One region of the Anaerobacillus sp. ABR4_321 genome, then DNA from elsewhere that is predicted to be linked to it. Evidence: riboswitches for the same ligand, from Rfam matches in the RefSeq annotation. Region 1 holds a riboswitch; the other holds the start of a gene.

What was found. A riboswitch is a leader RNA that binds a small molecule or an ion and turns the genes downstream of it on or off. The one in region 1 is predicted to bind cobalamin.
Region 2: it holds a riboswitch for cobalamin, as region 1 does, so the genes downstream of both, ACXADT_RS19980 (acyl-CoA thioesterase) here and ACXADT_RS07200 (ribonucleoside-diphosphate reductase subunit alpha) in region 1, are expected to answer to the same signal.

What each region holds. Positions count from the first base shown of each region.
Region 1 covers NZ_JBSWTK010000001.1:1,378,869-1,387,828, forward strand. Annotated here, with positions in the region: gene ACXADT_RS07180 (DUF4349 domain-containing protein) at 1-245, opposite strand, end outside; gene ACXADT_RS07185 (mechanosensitive ion channel family protein) at 323-1,423, shown strand; gene ACXADT_RS07190 (hypothetical protein) at 1,522-2,055, shown strand; gene ACXADT_RS07195 (hypothetical protein) at 2,093-2,218, opposite strand; cobalamin riboswitch at 2,440-2,616, shown strand; gene ACXADT_RS07200 (ribonucleoside-diphosphate reductase subunit alpha) at 2,754-4,985, shown strand; gene ACXADT_RS07205 (ribonucleotide-diphosphate reductase subunit beta) at 4,997-6,034, shown strand; gene ACXADT_RS07210 (DmpA family aminopeptidase) at 6,293-7,351, opposite strand; gene ACXADT_RS07215 (YebC/PmpR family DNA-binding transcriptional regulator) at 7,554-8,273, shown strand; gene ACXADT_RS07220 (NUDIX hydrolase) at 8,313-8,771, opposite strand.
Region 2 covers NZ_JBSWTK010000001.1:3,797,381-3,806,340, forward strand. Annotated here, with positions in the region: gene ACXADT_RS19960 (DUF5694 domain-containing protein) at 1-726, opposite strand, end outside; gene ACXADT_RS19965 (AAA family ATPase) at 747-1,283, opposite strand; gene ACXADT_RS19970 (DUF4825 domain-containing protein) at 1,378-1,872, opposite strand; gene ACXADT_RS19975 (cupin) at 1,859-2,233, opposite strand; gene ACXADT_RS19980 (acyl-CoA thioesterase) at 2,351-2,821, opposite strand; cobalamin riboswitch at 2,967-3,144, opposite strand; gene ACXADT_RS19985 (AAA family ATPase) at 3,207-3,962, opposite strand; gene ACXADT_RS19990 (hypothetical protein) at 4,147-4,389, shown strand; gene ACXADT_RS19995 (Cof-type HAD-IIB family hydrolase) at 4,532-5,278, shown strand; gene ACXADT_RS20000 (FixH family protein) at 5,349-5,891, opposite strand; gene ACXADT_RS20005 (ribose-phosphate diphosphokinase) at 5,996-6,949, opposite strand; gene ACXADT_RS20010 (DUF1648 domain-containing protein) at 7,088-7,588, opposite strand; gene ACXADT_RS20015 (GNAT family N-acetyltransferase) at 7,650-8,072, opposite strand; gene ACXADT_RS20020 (GNAT family N-acetyltransferase) at 8,065-8,844, opposite strand.

The DNA.
Region 1 (8,960 bases):
TCCTCTACAGTTAAAGATAAATTAGCGTTAAAGATAACTTTTCGATCTGTTTGAAGTTCTGGCATCTTCATCGTTTCGTTCGAAGAGCTGGATTCAGAAGCGCTTTCTTTTGTTTCGCCTGCACTTCTATCCATCTCTTCTGAGAGTGGCTCTCCACTGTCACCACTTTCTGACTGTTGATTAGAGCTGCAGGCAGTAAGTATAAGGATTGCTATAACAAAGCTAAATAGTAAGTACTTTTTCATTCCTAAACCCCCTAGATCACTATATACAACATAACGTGTTGATAACGGATTAGGTTACATGTGACCATTCACAATTCTTGCTAAAGGAGGTTTTTACTTTTTTATCTCCATTCTTTGAAAGTTCAATTGCTAAAGACACGTTCATTACGATTGGTGTTATCGTAGGTATACTCTTGTTTAGATTCATCGTTAAAGCGCTGCTTTTTAAAAGAAAAGGTTTAGAAAAAAAGGAGAGTAAACATGCTGTCCTTTCATTTATGAATTGGGTGACGCTATATGCCATCATCGTTTTCTTGCTTCTCTACTTTTCTGAGTATGCTTGGATGAGCCGTGAACTGTTCACGATTGGCGATGTTGAAATATCTTTGCTGCTTCTTCTCATCGCATTGTTTATCATTACGCTTGCGAACAGGCTGTCAAAGATATTCACCTCACTACTGATGCCCCCTTTGTATGACCACTATCGATTAGATACGGGGTTGCAATTTACATTTAATCGAGTGTTCCATTATACCTTGATGGTAATAGCAGTGATTATTAGTTTGACTACTGTTGGAATCGATTTAAGCGCATTGACCATCTTCGCAGGTGTATTAGGTGTAGGAATCGGCTTTGGTATGCAAAACATTGCTAACAATTTCATTTCAGGTCTTATTATATTATTCGAGCGTCCCATCAAAGTAGGCGATCGGGTCATTATAAATGACATTATCGGAGATGTTGAGCAAATTAAAATGCGAGCAACAATTATACGGACGCTTGATAATGAACGAATCATCATGCCTAACTCTTACTTTATAGAAGAACAGGTCGTTAACCACTCCTACGGAGATAATCGATTGCGTCTCGTCGTACCGATCGGCGTTGCTTACGGTTCAGATGTTGAACTTGTAAGAGAACTGCTCCATCAAGTTGCAAAAGATGAGAAAGAAGATTCAATGTATGTACTTGAAAAACCAGAACCGTTTGTAAATTTCATCGGGTTCGGTGACTCATCCTTGGACTTTCAGTTGTTCGTTTGGATTTCTTCTCCAAAAGCGGCGGTCGTGACAAAGAGTAATCTTAATTTCCGAATAAATAAGGTGCTTGCAGATCATCATGTTGAAATTCCCTTTCCTCAACGTGATTTGCACGTGAGGAGTATGGATGACAACGTCATTGAAAAGCTAAGGAAATAAAATCACACAATTTCACACACTTTTTTCGCAATTTCTTCCACAATTATTGTCCATAATTAAGTGTGTAAGGATAATAATTTGAAGGGAGAACGAAAAAAATGAAAAAGTGGTTACTAGGTATTGCAGGTTCAGTTGTACTTGCAGGTGGAATAGCTGGTGTGAGTGCAAACGCGGCATCTGAAGAGGGTGCACAAGTAGACGGTACTGAGGTAGTTCAGGAACAAGGACAGGTGAAAGGGCATCACCATAAGCGAGGTTTTCATAAAGAAGAAAAAGGAAATGAAAATCATGAATTAATGGGATCGATTTTTGAGAAACAAGAAAAGCTAATCGATTTATTGCTCGATAAAAATGCCTCAGCAATTGATGGCGTTGAAGAATTACAAACTGAGTTAGCCGACGTAAATGAGCAGTTAAATGCACTTCATGAAGAAGCAAAGGCTGCTCATGAGAAATTGAAAGCACAAAAACAAGAATGGAAAGATAGTGGCGAAAGACCTGAGCTTACAGATGAAGAGAAAGAAGAAATGAAAGCAAAGTTCAGTGAAATGAAAGAGAAACGTGAAGAAGCAATGGCATTAGCGAAAAAGAAAGATGAATTACTTACTGCATTAATTGAAAAGGTAAGCTAACGTAAAGAGATAGGGTTTCCTATCTCTTTTTTTATTCTCATGATTTTTGTGATAAGTGATTCATGATCTCCTTACTTTCTTCTTCACTGAGCAATCCCATTTTATAACACAACTGTGTATATCCGGCTAGTTTCTTTAAGCATGTGTGCTGCTTTTTACTCATAAGCTTATCTCCTTTTTCCTTAAGGAAACATTTTTAGGTATAAACAATATATGCTGAAAAAGAAAGATAGTGTTAGGCTATAGAAAGACTTTATACCTAATCACACATTGATTGATTCTTTCTTCTTGTTAGATTACAGAATGTGCGGTAAGATAAATACATCGATATTTAGTGTTTGTTTTTATTTTAGATACTATATATTGATTTCATGGTAGTTAATTAAATAGTGATTGAGTATGCGGTGTCGTGAAACGACTTAATAGGGAATCCGGTTTTAATCCGGAGCTGTCCCCGCAACTGTCGTGTGGACGAAGCAAATGCCACTGGATGATGATCCGGGAAGGCTTGCTGAGGAAGAAGCACGTAGCCAGTAGACCTGCCGATGCTCAGAAACGTTTCTATTCTTCGGGGATTGAGGATGAGAAGTGGCAGAAAGGATGCAGGGTTATCCCTGGATTCTACCCTTGTCGTATTCTCAAAAGCTCACTCATAGAAGAGTGAGCTTTTTTATTTTGCTAAAAAAGGAGAGGGTTAGATGAGTTTAACGATTGCTCTAGAGGAACATGAGATCATAATAGAAGCCAAAAACATTCTTAAGCGTTTTTCAAATCTTGATAGTGAAGGGTTTTTTAACAAATTAGGAAGCGGTATATCTGGAGAAGTGTCGGACGGCGATGTTGAACACATGTTGATTTTAAATGCGCTCGAGCGCATTTCAGCCGAAGAACCAGATTGGACATATGTAGCATCATCTTTTCATCTTCAGTCACTTTATGACAGAGCTTTGGAAATTCGTGGAGAAGAACAGGTGTATGGTAAAGGGACATTTCATCGCCTATTGAAACGACTTACGGGCCAAGGAATCTACAACGCGGATCTCCTTAAAAACTATAGCGAACAAGAAATTGAACACCTTGCAGCAAACATAGCTCCAGATCGTGATCATCTTTTTACCTATATCGGCTTAAGAACGCTTGCAGATCGATATCTCACAAAAGATTATGAAAAAAACACTCTGGAACTTCCTCAGGAGCGCTTTCTCATTATCGCGATGATGCTGATGATGAAGGAGTCGGAAGATAAACGTTTGGAACGAGTGAAGGAAGCCTACTGGGCCATTTCAAATCTGTATATGACAGTTGCTACACCTACTCTCGCGAATGCAGGGAAAACATATGGTCAACTTAGTTCATGTTTTATCGATACGGTAGATGATAGCTTGCGAGGCATCTATGACAGCAACACTGACATTGCGACAGTGTCAAAAAACGGAGGTGGAATCGGTGCATACCTCGGGAAGATTCGAGCTAGAGGCAGTGACATAAAAGGATACAAAGGTAACTCTTCTGGTGTACTTCCATGGATGAAGCAACTGAATAACACTGCAGTAAGTGTGGATCAGCTAGGACAGCGACAAGGTGCCGTCGCCGTTTATCTCGATGTTTGGCATCGAGACATCATTGAATTTCTTGATGCAAAGCTGAACAACGGTGATGAGCGGATGAGAACACATGACCTTTTTACGGGGGTGTGTATACCGGATGTATTTATGGAAACCGTTGAAGAACGTGGTGACTGGCATTTGTTTGATCCTCATGAAGTTCGGAAAGTGATGGGCTTTTCACTTGAAGATGCGTACGATGAACGTGAAGGCGATGGAGATTTTAGGAGAAAATACGCGCAGTGTGTAAACAGTGATACATTATCTCGTAAAACTATACCAGCCATCGATATTATGAAACGCGTTATGAAATCGCAGTTAGAAACAGGTACGCCATTTATGTTCTATCGAGATGCTGTGAATCGAGCGAATCCGAATAAGCATGCAGGTATGATCTACAGCTCGAACTTATGTACTGAAATTATGCAGAACATGAGCGCGACGACTGTGGAAGAAGAAATAACAAACGACGGAAAGATCGTAATTACCAAAAATCCTGGCGATTATGTGGTATGTAATCTATCGAGTATTAATTTAGGTCGAGCAGTTCCAGCAGGTGTTCTTGAAAGGCTAATCCCAATTCAAGTTCGAATGCTTGATAATGTGATCGATTGCAACACGATTGAAGTCCCACAGGCTCAACTTACAAATGAAAAATATAGAGGGATCGGACTTGGGACTTTCGGTTGGCACCACCTCTTAGCGAAGAAGAAGCTCGTTTGGGAGTCGGATGAAGCTGTTGAGTTTGCGGATCATCTTTATGAAACGATCAATTATTTAGCGATTGAAGCGAGTTCGGAATTAGCTCGTGAAAAAGGTAGTTACTCGATGTTCGTGAAATCGGACTGGCATACTGGCGCTTATTTTGATCATAGAAACTATCACGATGAAAAGTGGAAAGCACTGAGAGAAAAAGTGAAGAAGCAAGGTCTACGCAATGCTAATCTACTAGCTGTTGCACCGAATAGCTCTACAAGTTTAATAGCTGGTTCCACAGCATCGATCGATCCAATTTTTCGCAAAGAGTATTCAGAGGAAAAGAAAGATTACAAGATTCCTGTCACAGCACCTGATTTATCACCTGAAACGACCTGGTATTATAAGTCGGCTTATTATATCGATCAATTATGGAGCATTGAACAAAATGCTGCGCGTCAACGCCATGTCGATCAGTCTATTTCGTTTAACATCTATGTTCAAAACACGATTAAAGCCAAAGAGTTGTTGAACATACACATGACAGCATGGAAAAAAGGACTAAAAACCACTTATTACGTGAGAAGTACATCAGTAGATATCGAAGATTGCGAAAGCTGCTCAAGTTAGGAGGAAGAAGTATGAATACAATCCAAAAAAGAAAAATCTATGATATTTCAGCTCCCAATCGCTCGAGTGGGATTATTAATGGCAAAAGTTCGAACGTTTTAAACTGGGACGATACAAGATTCAATTGGACGTATCCAATGTATAAAAACATGTTGGGTAATTTTTGGACGCCGTTTGAAATCAACATGTCTTCAGACGTTAAACAGTGGGACTTCTTATCCAACGATGAACAGGATACGTTCAAGAAAATTATTGGTCTACTAGCGTTTCTTGATTCCATTCAAACCGATTATTCGAGTAAAGTAGCTGATTATTTAACAGATTCTAGTTTATCTGCCTTAATGCAGGTTCTTTCTTTCCAAGAAGTTATCCATAATCAATCTTACAGCTATGTGCTTTCATCACTAGTTTCAAAACAGGAGCAGGATCGAATCTTTGAATATTGGAAGCATGACGAGATCTTACTTGAGAGAAATGAGTTCATTGCTTCTGGTTACGAGAGGTTTGTAGAAGACCCGACGCCTCAAACGTTTTTTGAGTCGATCGTATATGACGTTATTTTAGAAGGCTTGTTTTTCTATGCTGGATTCGCGTTCTTCTATAACCTTGCCCGCAATCAAAAGATGGTATCGACCTCGACTATGATCAATTATATTAATCGTGATGAGCAGCTACATGTCACATTATTTGCGAACATTGTAAAAGAACTGTTCAATGAGCAACCTCAACTGAACACGGAGGAAAACCATCGATTCATTAAGGACACATTTAAGAAAGCGGCGGAGTTAGAGATGAAGTGGGGGGAAGCGATCATAGGAAATAAATTTATTGGGATATCACAAAATGAGCTTAATGATTACATTAAGTTTATGACGAATAAACGTGTCAACCAACTTGGAATCGACCGGCCATTTGAAGGCTATCGAGAAAATCCGATGCGTTGGATTAAGGCGTATGCAGATGTTAATTCTGGAAAGAGCGATTTCTTCGAACAGAAATCCAGGCAGTATACAAAAGTATCGGATGATAATGGCTTTGATGAGTTGTAGAAGAACCTACTTATCTTAGTAGGTTCTTAGCATGTAGAGAAAGTAAGGTTTTGGATTAGTGTTGAGTAGGAGAGACGATCGCGGACTCCTGTGGTAGAACAAGCGGCCGAGACCGGGGAGTGAATTTCACCTCGGGCTTGGACGTTCGTCCGCGGAAAGCGTGCAATCGACTACGGCATCGGGAGCACCGAATAATGACATAGGTTTCTCGACAAGCTGAGATCAAGCTGTGAACCTACTTACCTAGTAGGTTCTTTTTTATAGCTTAATATCAAACTCCTCCAACAAATCCTTTAATGCTGGGCGCTCGTTTCCGTCTCTACCTACAACATGTGTTGCCTGTGTTAGTGAATTTAGCACCGCTTCTTCAGTAGCTTCACCTACCGCTCGGAATGCTAGGTCGATGTCTTCTTCGTGGATCGTTTGAAGTTGTAACGGTTCTGAAGATCTCTCGTGTGGAATCTTGTTTGCTGTAGAAAATCCAATGATGATTTCGCCGCTTCCAGTAGTAATGATGGAACCTGTCCTCGATAAGCCCGTTACGGATCGTTTGATGATCCGATTTAGCTGTCGCTCCGAAACAGGAAGGTCTGTGGCAACGATCACCATAATTGAACCCTTGTCTTTTTCTTCCCATTTATGTAATAGATTTGCTTTGAGCTCTTCACCGATTGCTTTTCCATCGATACGCAGGTCTCGTAATATACCGAAATTGGTTACGACAAGAACACCTAGTGTATAGGTGCCATGCGCCATTTCCATCATTCTAGATGAAGTTCCAACCCCACCTTTTAACGAGTAACAAAGCATACCAGTACCTGCTCCAACTGCGCCTTCTTCTACATGTGTAGAAGCGTTAGAAATTGCTTCAAAAACATGTTCTTTCTTCACGTATTTTGCTCGGATATTGTTAAGAAACATGTCATTGCATTCTCCAATGACAGGATTGACCGTTCCTGTTGAATGACCGATTTCAGGGCATCGATCGAGCATGTATTCGATGAGTGCATCTGATGCTGTTCCAATGCCAAGTGTGTTTGTTAACAGAATTGGCGTTTCCAATGTTCCAAGTTCGGTCATTTGAATCGTACCCATGGTCTTTCCAAAACCATTGATCACATGAGTAGAAGCCATGCATTTTTCTCTAAATGTATTCCCTTGATGGGGAAGGATAGCTGTTACGCCAGTTTGCATGTCACCGTTACTTAACGTAGCATGTCCAACTGTAACCCCTGTCACGTCGGTTATAGAATTTAGCGGTCCCGTTTTTAATTCTCCTATAGAAATACCATAATCTCTTACTCTTTGATTCTGCATTTTACCCCACCTTTCTAATTACCATCATACTCTTCTTGTACAAAAAGGAAACGGTTATCCTGCTGCCATTTCTAAAGGTGAATCTCAATAAGCGGCCACTACGATGTGCTATAATTAATAGAGAAGTGTTAGTGTATTTTCATGAAAGTGTTCATAACCATGAAATAGTGGGTAAGATTAAGTCGAAAGAGAGTGGAACGTAATGGGACGAAAATGGAATAACATTAAAGAAAAAAAAGCTTCAAAAGATGCAAATACGAGTAGAATATATGCCAAGTTCGGTCGTGAAATATATGTAGCAGCTAAGCAGGGTGAGCCAGACCCAGTAGCAAACCAGGCACTACGACTAGTACTAGAACGTGCGAAAACATACAATGTTCCAAAAGCAATCATCGATCGTGCGATTGAGAAAGCAAAAGGCGGATCTGAAGAAAACTATGACAACCTTCGTTATGAAGGATTTGGCCCAGACGGTTCGATGTTGATCGTAGAGACACTAACAAACAACGTGAACCGTACTGCTTCAGATGTGAGAGCAGCTTTTGGAAAAAACGGTGGAAACATGGGTGTGAATGGTTCTGTAGCTTATATGTTTGATCCGACAGCTGTATTTGGTATCGAAGGAAAAACGGCTGACGAACTGCTTGAGCTATTGATGGAGGCAGACATCGACGTTAGAGATTTACTAGAAGAAGAGGATGCTGTGATCATCTATGCTGAACCTGATCAGTTTCATGCAGTTCAGGAAGCGCTGAAAAACGAAGGAATCACTGAATTTACTGTTGCAGAATTAACAATGCTCCCTCAAAATGAGGTCGACCTTCCAGCAGAGTCACAGGAACAATTTGAAAAACTAGTAGACGTGCTCGAAGATCTTGAAGATGTACAGCAGGTATACCACAACGTTAATTTAGGAGAGTAACTGTAGACAAACAGCCTGGCGAATTGCCAGGCTGTTTGTTTATTTTGTAGAGATGGATACGTAATCAGAAATCATTCTTCGATGACTACCGACCATATTATCAGGTAGAGAGGTTGGGTCAAAAAACGCATAGGACAAGCTTTCATCTTGTTTTGAAGTCAATTGACCAGTGTAATGATCCGTATGATAGGCAGCTGTGACAGAGTAAAACTCATCTCCATTATCAGCTACAGTAAAAAACTCTGAACCAGAGTACATTTGAAAAAGAGTGAGTGAACGTATTCGTAATCCTGTTTCCTCCTTCGCTTCACGAATAGCGGTTTCTTCTGTAGATTCTCCAGGCTCCATCAACCCACCAGGTAACCCCCAACGTTTTTTCTTTTCATTCCTTTTTTGCAATAGAATAGCCCCTTCTTTATTACGAATGATCACGACTGACCCCACTAGGATAAGAGGGCGTTTACCAACGAGGCTTCGTAATTCCTCAACGTATCCCATCATAAAAAACCCCTTTCTCTCATCATTATAAATGAAAAAAAGAACCTTAAAAGAACAAGGTTATATTAGAAAAAAAGATGAATAAACTAAATTATGTGTTAATTTTCATAAAATTTTAACAATTAGTAAACTTATCTTATGTATTGCTGATGTATAATCATTAGCATACAGACAGAAAGTTGGTGGGTT
Region 2 (8,960 bases), 2.4 Mb from region 1:
CTCTAAATAGTTCCCTACTCTCTCCACCTCAACCAAACCACTTTCTTCTAAAAACTGTGAAACGAGGTGAACGTGAGCAGACCCGATGATGAGAAGCGTTCGAGCACCAGGCTCACAGAGCTCTGCTAGATTGTGATAGATAATCAAGTTCCTCTGATACCACCATCGAACCCAATCGATGCCAACGTATTGCTCATCTTTTCCGATACGAGCGATGTTCATATACATCTCGTGATTCTTCATCACTTCTTCAGGAGAATTCATCTCATGTAAAAGCTCGAGTATCGTTCTGTTTTCCAGACTTTTATGAGAATGCGAGCGATACGTTTGGTTGATATGTTCATAAAGCTCAGGCTGCTCTTCTTTTGCCCAATCATATACCTCACTTAGCGCTCGATTTCCGACCGTATCCATCCAATCGACCGCATATACTTGCTTATGCTCTAATTGTGATGCGATACGAAAGCCAAGTTGATGCACTTCATCGATCCTGAGCTCTACATCACCATTCAAGTAATCCTGATACTCTTGATTAAGCCCAGCATTCTCACTCTTTACAATTTCGAATGCTAGTTTCGTAGGCTCAAACCGTTTTAATCGATCTACAACGTCTCGAATTTCTGCTTGTCTTTTTTCCGATTCCAAATCATCCGTATCCACCTTATAAAGGTCTTTTGTATACTTCATATGAAACGTTCCAAACAACAGAACTTTTGGCTTACTCAACACACATGCTCCTCCCTATTCTAAAGAATCGGCATCACTAACCTTTTCATAATAATGTCTACAACCTCTTCAATTCGTCGGTTCTCAGTTGAAATATATTCCCCGAATCCTCCAGAAGAAAAAGCCTCTATACACAGATCGGTTTGGTAAAAACACCAACTTCCATAAGCTTCTCCCCTATTCAGGAGTCTTGTGGTAATCGTTTCCTTACTAGCTGTTAAGCAAAAATGAAACGTCTCAGGATCGATTCGTTTAAATCCATCGAAGATAGAATGAAAATAATCAGGTTTTCGAATCGTCATCGGGACGATGAGGTGTTTCTCATATTTCTCTGCCGTCCGCTTTGCAATCGAGACGGTGAACTCTTTCCATAATTCCAAGTCTTGAAAATCACCCGTAAGTGCCTCTTCTTCTTTGATCGATGAAGGAAGCAACGCACTGAGCATCCCTCCGACCACTTCTGGATCAAAAAGCATACTGTTATCGATTTTGTTTAGAAGCTCATTGGCAACAGTCGTTTTTCCAACTCCAAACGCGCCATTGATCATGATGATCATCGCTTAACTCAACGCCTTTCCGGAAAAGATATTTTCCGTCTCTTTGACGACTTGAACAGCAGTATTTCCACTCAACACTTCATCACAATAAAAATCAGTCACGCTCATTCACTCCTGTTTGGTTTTCAAAAAATTGATTGACTTGCTCCGAGTCTTCAAGCTTTGGCTGAGCGAGGCCGATCAGTTCATCTTCTGATGCAGCTTCAAAAAGATTCTCACCATACCAAGCTTGTAACTCATCTCTCGTAACCGACAATACCTCGCCATCGTAATCAGCAGAAACAACCTCAGCATTTTGAATCAACGTGAAAAGAAACGTTGCATTGAATAGAAACGCTTCTCTTTGCTCTTCTTCTGGTAGCGCTTTTGAATAATAAGCTGTTAATCCATATGGCTCGCTTTTTGTTTGCAGCGATAAACTTTTTAACTCCGTGCTACCAGGCAGCATTCGTAAGATCGCACCAACCGCTCCGTTGTCTCCTATGTATGAATCTTTGTACTGAAAAAGCGTTTCCTCGGCTGGTTCAGCAGAACGACAGCCGCTGACGATGATTAGCAATACTATAAAAACAAGCTTAATTCCCTTCATCTGTTATCTCCTGTAAACCACTGAACGGCTTTAGCTTGTCACATTCTATAACGATTGCGGTCATGCCATCTTCCGTCGACGTCTCATGCCATTCCCCTCTTTCCCACATCGCGAGCTCTCCTTTTAGTATACGAGCAGTTTGATCGCCGCCCTTCACGATTCCTTCTCCTTCTAGCACGAGGAACATTTGTGGCACCACAGCTTCATGACCTCCGATTAATCCATCACGACCAAGATGCATACAAGCGATCTGTATCACATCGACCTCTTCTTCTATCATTCTCGTAATAGGCGAAATCACCACATGCTTACTATCAAACTTCGTAATCTCTTTACCTCGACCAAATCGGTAGCGCTTCATACTTACCCTCCTACATTATGCCCCATACATACTTCGATTCTTAAGGCGCTCTCCCTTTTAATCTGGCAAAAATAAACAAACCCCTCAGGAATTCGTTACCTGAGGGACCCTCCATTTTCACCTTAACCTTGAACGATTCTGACGATGTTCCTTCCTTGAAGGCGCAGTGTCGTACAGCCTTTTCTCTTCATCCGTTTCAGGTAGGATGCCTGGCACGGCTTTCGGTTTCCCTTCTGAGTCGACCGCAACCATCGTTAAGAACGATTCTGTCGTCATCACTTTTCGCCCGTGAAGAAGATCATCTGCATACACCTTCACATACACTTCCATCGACGTTCGACCGGACCTCGTGACACAAGCCTCGAGCGTTAACGCATCTCCAACTTTCGCGGATGATAGAAAATCAACAGAGTCGATCGATGCCGTCACGACCACACAATTTGAGTGTTTCATAGCCGTTAATGCTGCGATTTCATCGATGTATGCTAACACTTTTCCTCCAAAAATCGTATCCAAATGATTCGTATCTGGCGGTAACACTAACCTTGTTTGTGTCATTTTCGAATAGCTTACTGGTAAAGATTCCATGATTGCGTTCCTCCTTCACTTTTTCAACAAAAAAACACATCTCCAAGTTGAAGATGTGCAGGATATAAACGTCACGAAATCACGGAACCACCAAACAGTATCCGTTAGTACTTTCCACGTAACACCCTCCTATCTCCCGTAGGAATCAATGCTCTTCCTTATGGCAGGTCTCCTGACTCAGATTCTTCAGCACATCGCCCTTCCCGTTAAATAACAGTGGTATTGCGATATGCCTCCTCTTCACAGTGGCGGGACCGCGCTGGATTTTCACCAAACTTCCCTTTTCAGCTTTTAATAAAGCCACCATAAGGCCTATTCAGTTAGTAAGAAAACGTTCTTACCTAAAAGTTACTATCTCCTATCGTTGAAGATCTGTCAAACTCGTTCACTGAAACAAATGATGTAACAACCGATCTTTATCATCAAAAAACTCTTTCATCACCTTAAAGTGTTCCGTCTCCTCTAATGTTGTCTCAGTCATTCCATCTTCACTCAGCACAATCATTTTCGAATCTGGGTACGCCATAAGGATCGGCGAGTGTGTGGCGATAATAAACTGAGACCCCTGCTCGACCAGTTCGTGGATGCGGGCAAGCATCGACAGCTGTCTGATGGGAGAAAGTGCTGCCTCAGGTTCATCTAAAATATATAACCCTTCTCCTCGAAAACGATTGGTAAAAGCCGCGAAAAAGGATTCTCCGTGAGATTGTTCATGGAGCGATTTGCCTCCAAACCCATCGACGACTTTTGCCCCCGCAAACGGATCAGCATCTAACGCTTCAATATTTGTAGCGAGATTATAATACGTTTCCGCTCTGAAGAAGAAATGATCCTTCGCCCTATAAACGCCTTTTGCCAGTCGCAAATAGTGATCTAAATTCGAGTGAGAATCATAGCTCGAAAAATTAAAGTTAAGCGTCCCGCCTTCAGGATTGAACCCATACTTAATCGCCATCCCTTCAAGCAGCGTCGATTTCCCCATCCCATTCTCACCAACGATGTACGTCACGTTTGGGTGAAACAAAAGCTCCTTAAAATGCTTAAATACCGGGAGATCAAATGGAAAGAAATCGTATGAAGGGATCTCATCTTCCTTTACATTGAGACGTTTCACATACAGGGTTTCTTGCGTTAACTTCATTGCTAATTGCCCCCTAACTTACAAACGTAGGTTCTATTCATCATACCACTCACACGAGAAGCGCATAATGTAAAATGAAAAAAAGACGCATATTCACTGGAATTCAACCATATGTATAGTAATGAATTTCATTTTTTAAGGAGGAGATCTTATTTCTGATCAAAAGAAACAAGACGAAAACCTGGTGAAGAAAACCTCCAAACAAGCAAACGATCTTGTGAATAAATCTGCGGATACAGTTAATGATATGGTGAAGTCTGTTAGCGGAAAAGACGGTCTCGTTGGCAAGGTCTCTGATACGTCTACTGATTTTGTGAAGAATGTGAGTAAGGCCGGCACAGATGCTGTAGGAAAAACGGCAGATAAGGCTGAGAAAATGATCAAAGGTGCTTCGAAGAAAGTGTTTGGGAAGAAGAGAGAGGAATAGTTGTCAGAACTTACTAAAACTCAATAACCTTAGAGAACCTATTCATCAGGTTCTCTTTTTTTTGCCTATAAAAAACCACTCGACTACAGATTTCGTTTCATTTGTATTAGAATAGAGTCAGCGAAAGATAGGAGTGGATGAGATGAAAAAAGAGATAAAGTTAATCGCGTTAGATATGGATGGCACGCTCGTTAATCATGACGGAGAAGTGTCGAAGGAAAATGAGGACGCAGTGCGCCGTGCGAAAGAAGCTGGGTATCATGTTGTAATCAGTACTGGACGCTCTCTCCCATTCTGTCGTGAGATTGCAGAACAGTTAGGCGAATCAGCTTACTTGATCACGGTAAACGGGGGTCAAATTTATGATCAGCATTTCAACCTTGTTGACAGTACGCACCTCGATAGTGAAATTGTCGCGAACCTTTGGGATCTTAAGAAAAAGCATGATGTTTGGTTCTGGTCTTCCACAACTGAAGGAGTATTTAATTCGAATACTCCGTTCGAGAAAGATCTTCATGAATATGACTGGTTGAAATTCGGTTTCGATGTGAAAGACGACGACGTGCGCCAAGTTATTTTAGATGAAGTGATGAGCAACGATGCACTAGAAGTCACAAACTCTAGTTTGACTAACATGGAAATCAACCCTGCAGGTGTAAACAAAGCAGCTGCCCTACGCAAAGTAACGAAATGGCTGGATCTTTCCATGGATGAAGTGATGTCTGTTGGAGATAGTATGAACGATATCGCGATGATTCGTGAAGCTGGCTTCGGTGTTGCGATGGGCAACGCACAGGAGCCCGTAAAAGAAGCAGCAGACTGGATTACGAAATCTTATACAGAGCACGGTGTCGCACACGCAATCGACCACATTATGAAGGGCGAGTGACAGGCACCCCCCGCTTTATGTCGAAAGGCTGAGTGAATGGAACATTCACTCAGCCTTTTTGTATGACTCTTTATGAAGATTGTGCAGTCTTCACTTCCAGTGTATAGGGTTTATGTGTATGAAGGTTGTCCCCTTTTTCAACATGAACCTTCATGTTGTAGGTCCCTTCATCCATAATCTCTGTTTCTGCTTGATATTCTCCACTCTCTATCTCCTCAGCATCAGTGTATATGTGCTTCTCTTCTCCTTCTTTCCAGTATTCAAAGCGCACACTCGCCCCTTCCACTGCATCGTCTTCCTTTTGGACCAACGCTGTCAGTGTAGCTGGATTTTCAGATCCTTGTTCGAGCATGATCATGAGGCCAGAATCATGATGACCTTCCTGATTGTTCTCTTTTTTTATAATCTCAACACTTAGTGAATCTGCCATGCCTTCCTCACGATCAGAACCCTTCTCCTCCGATTCTTTCATCTTGTTATCGTCGGTCGCCCCATCGTTCTCTTCTTTCATTTCCGGTGAGTTCGACTCACCACTATTTTCAGTTGCTCCTTCTTCACCTGTACCACATGCAACTAACATGAGTGAAAGACCAAGAATTGCTAACATTCTCATAGTAACCTCTCCTAACGTTTTAACTAGCTAACGATAGCATTTATCTATTCGATCACACTATACAAAAAAAAGAAGCTGAACACTCAGCTTCTCTCTTCTATTACCTATTTCCTAATCTTACTGATCGACAGTTTCTCTTGAACGATGCGGATTGCTTCTGCAAGCAATGGTGCGATCGAAAGGACTGTGATCTTATCGATGTCACCGCTCTTCGGTAAAGGCAGCGTGTTCGTCACAACGATTTCTTTAATATTCGATTGTGCGATTTCTTGTGTAGCCGTGCCTGAAAGGACCGGATGCGTGAATGTCGCGTACACTTCTTTCGCACCGTGCTCTTCTAAGATTTGAGAAGTGAACGTCACGTTTTTCGCTGTATCGATCATATCATCGATAATGATCGCTGTTTTACCTACTACATCTCCAATTACGTTGATTGTAGAAGGCTCACCTGTGTCGTATGAACGACGATCGATCAATGCGATCGGAGCATCAAGGAGTGAGCCGAGTTTACGGGCACGCAGTGCACTGCTGTTATCTGGGGCAACGATTACGATATCCTCAAGCTGTTTCTTCTCAAAGTATTCGGCTAGTACTGGAATACCAGAAACCTGGTCAACCGGAATGTTGAAGAATCCTTCGATCTGGTTCGCATGTAGGTCGACCGTTAGGACTCTAGTTGCACCAGAGCGTTCTAACATGTTTGCAATCAGTTTCGCTGTGATCGGCTGTCTTGGACCCGTTTTTCTGTCCTGACGTGCGTAGCCATAATAAGGCAGCACAACATTGATCGTTTTCGCAGAAGCTCGCTTCAATGCATCGATCATGATGAGGAGCTCCATCAAATAGTCGTTTCCTAATCCAGCCCCACCGATCGACTGAACTAGATATGTATCGCATCCGCGAATACTTTCTTCAACATTCATGTTGATCTCACCGTCTGCGAAGCGCTTAACGGAAGACTTACCTGACTCGATTCCAAGAAGTTTTACGACTTCTTCTGTAAGTTCAGGGTTTGAATTCAAACCAAATACTTTCACGTCTTTTTCTTGGCGTAGCATAGCGTAGCTCCTTTATGGTTCATTTCGATAGGAAGTTTCCAATCAAAACGTAATGTAAGGGAATCATTCTCTCTTCAACTATAACACAGCGCCCGTACAACTTTCTTCAAAAAATTAAAGGAAATCTTGCCCTGTTCCCTATCGCCACCGTATGGATTTTACGAGATAAATGATGATCGTGCCAAATAGGATGACTAGGAATACCGGAACGATCCAAAACTCGAGGGTTTCTTGCGTACTCGACATCTCAACGATTTTCTGGCTCAATAACGCAAAGAAGATTGCGATTTCATTTTTTAGAAGGCGAATCATCGTAACGGCATAGTAATACTGCCTTTCAGCGTTTCCTTCTGTTATCTTAACAACATAATTGTAAGAGTCAGGGATACGCTCAAGGAATGAAAGCCCAATCCACATGAGTACCCCAATCGAAGGTAAAAGGAAAACCGTCCACTTGTCTCCCCACCGATCAGGTTCACCCGCAGCGTTGAAATGGTGAGGCACCACCTCAGGAATGCTTGACCAGTTGAGCACAACATAAGCGATTGAAAGGAGTAATGCTGAGATCCCTATGATGTCTAGGACGTTATGTAAAAATGGTTTTTCGATAGTAATGTTCGGTCTATTTCGAGTCCCCATCGTCATCCCTCCTTTTCGTGTCTACTATACTATACGAATGGAGGGTGAGGAAGTTTCCTTTTTAGAGTTCCTTTTTAAAGACATAGCTCACTTTATCATAAGCCATCTTTTCTTCATAAAATCGATGCGCATCATGCCTTTGAAGACCTGAGGAAAGTGCGATGGAACTATAGCCATTGTCTTTAGCCCACTTCTCCACAAAGGAAAGGAGCGACTTGCCGTACCCTTTCGAGCGATCTTCCTTTCGAGTCACAAGATCATAAACCCATACACTTCTTCCATAGTATAAGGTGATCATCGGTGTAAAGCCGATGACGGCTACGATTTCCCCTTCCTCATAGAGTGCATACAGGTGGTACATGTCTTTTTTACGCGCTTCATCCACATACTCTAAATACGATTCTTCATCTAAATTCGTGCGCAGCTCACTCATTACGAGAAATGCTTCCCTTATCTCTTCAGCAGACTTCATTTCTTTAATCATGTGACTTACCTCCAGGATACAGCATGCCATACGAATACCCTAATCGTTCAAATCCACACTTTTGTAAAATTGGTTCACTCATCGGACTTGCATCGACCATTAAAATAGGATGCCCCATTTCTTTCGCTTTTTTCGCACGTGCAGCTAAAAGCGCCGTGTAATGTCCCTTTTTCCTATGCTGTGGTAACGTCGATCCACCCCACATGCTCGCAAAATTCTCTCCCTCCAAGTACATCCAGGCAGCACTTACCAAATCGCCAGCTTCATATATCCCATATAAGGAGAGTGAATTCGTATTCTTAAAATCACGCCATAACCGTTCTCCTAAGCTTGCGAAAGAGTGATTCCAGATGCTTTCTTCAAGCTTCATGATCGCGTTGATTCCTTCTAAATCGGTTATTTCCTTCACATGTGATGTATCGTGACGTAACAAAAAGTGGTCATCAGAAAGCGGGATGACCATCAACGCTTCTTTTTCACCTTTCTTAAATCCTTCACCTTCTAAAAGATCCACAAGGTTTGAAGGCTCGTCATAACTATAAACTTTCCACTCAAACTCCTGTTTTAATGTAGCAAAGCGGTCTTTTTCACCCGTAATAACCTTTTTAGCGTCAGCATCCGTCAAGTTAGAAAAGATGATGAAACCATGTTCATCTTGATGGACTGAAACGTGACGAACAACATGATCGGTTTCTTCCCTTCGGAAGCCTGGAGGCGTAACGTTTTTTCTCATTTCTTCATCAAACAACGCTTTTAATTCATGCTTCTGCATACGACACCTCAATGAATAAAATTTTTGATACAAATTTCAAATCTTTTTACACATACTATCATTGTCTTGCAAAGTGAAGCATTTGGAAACCATTTCTATCATGGATTGTTATTTGA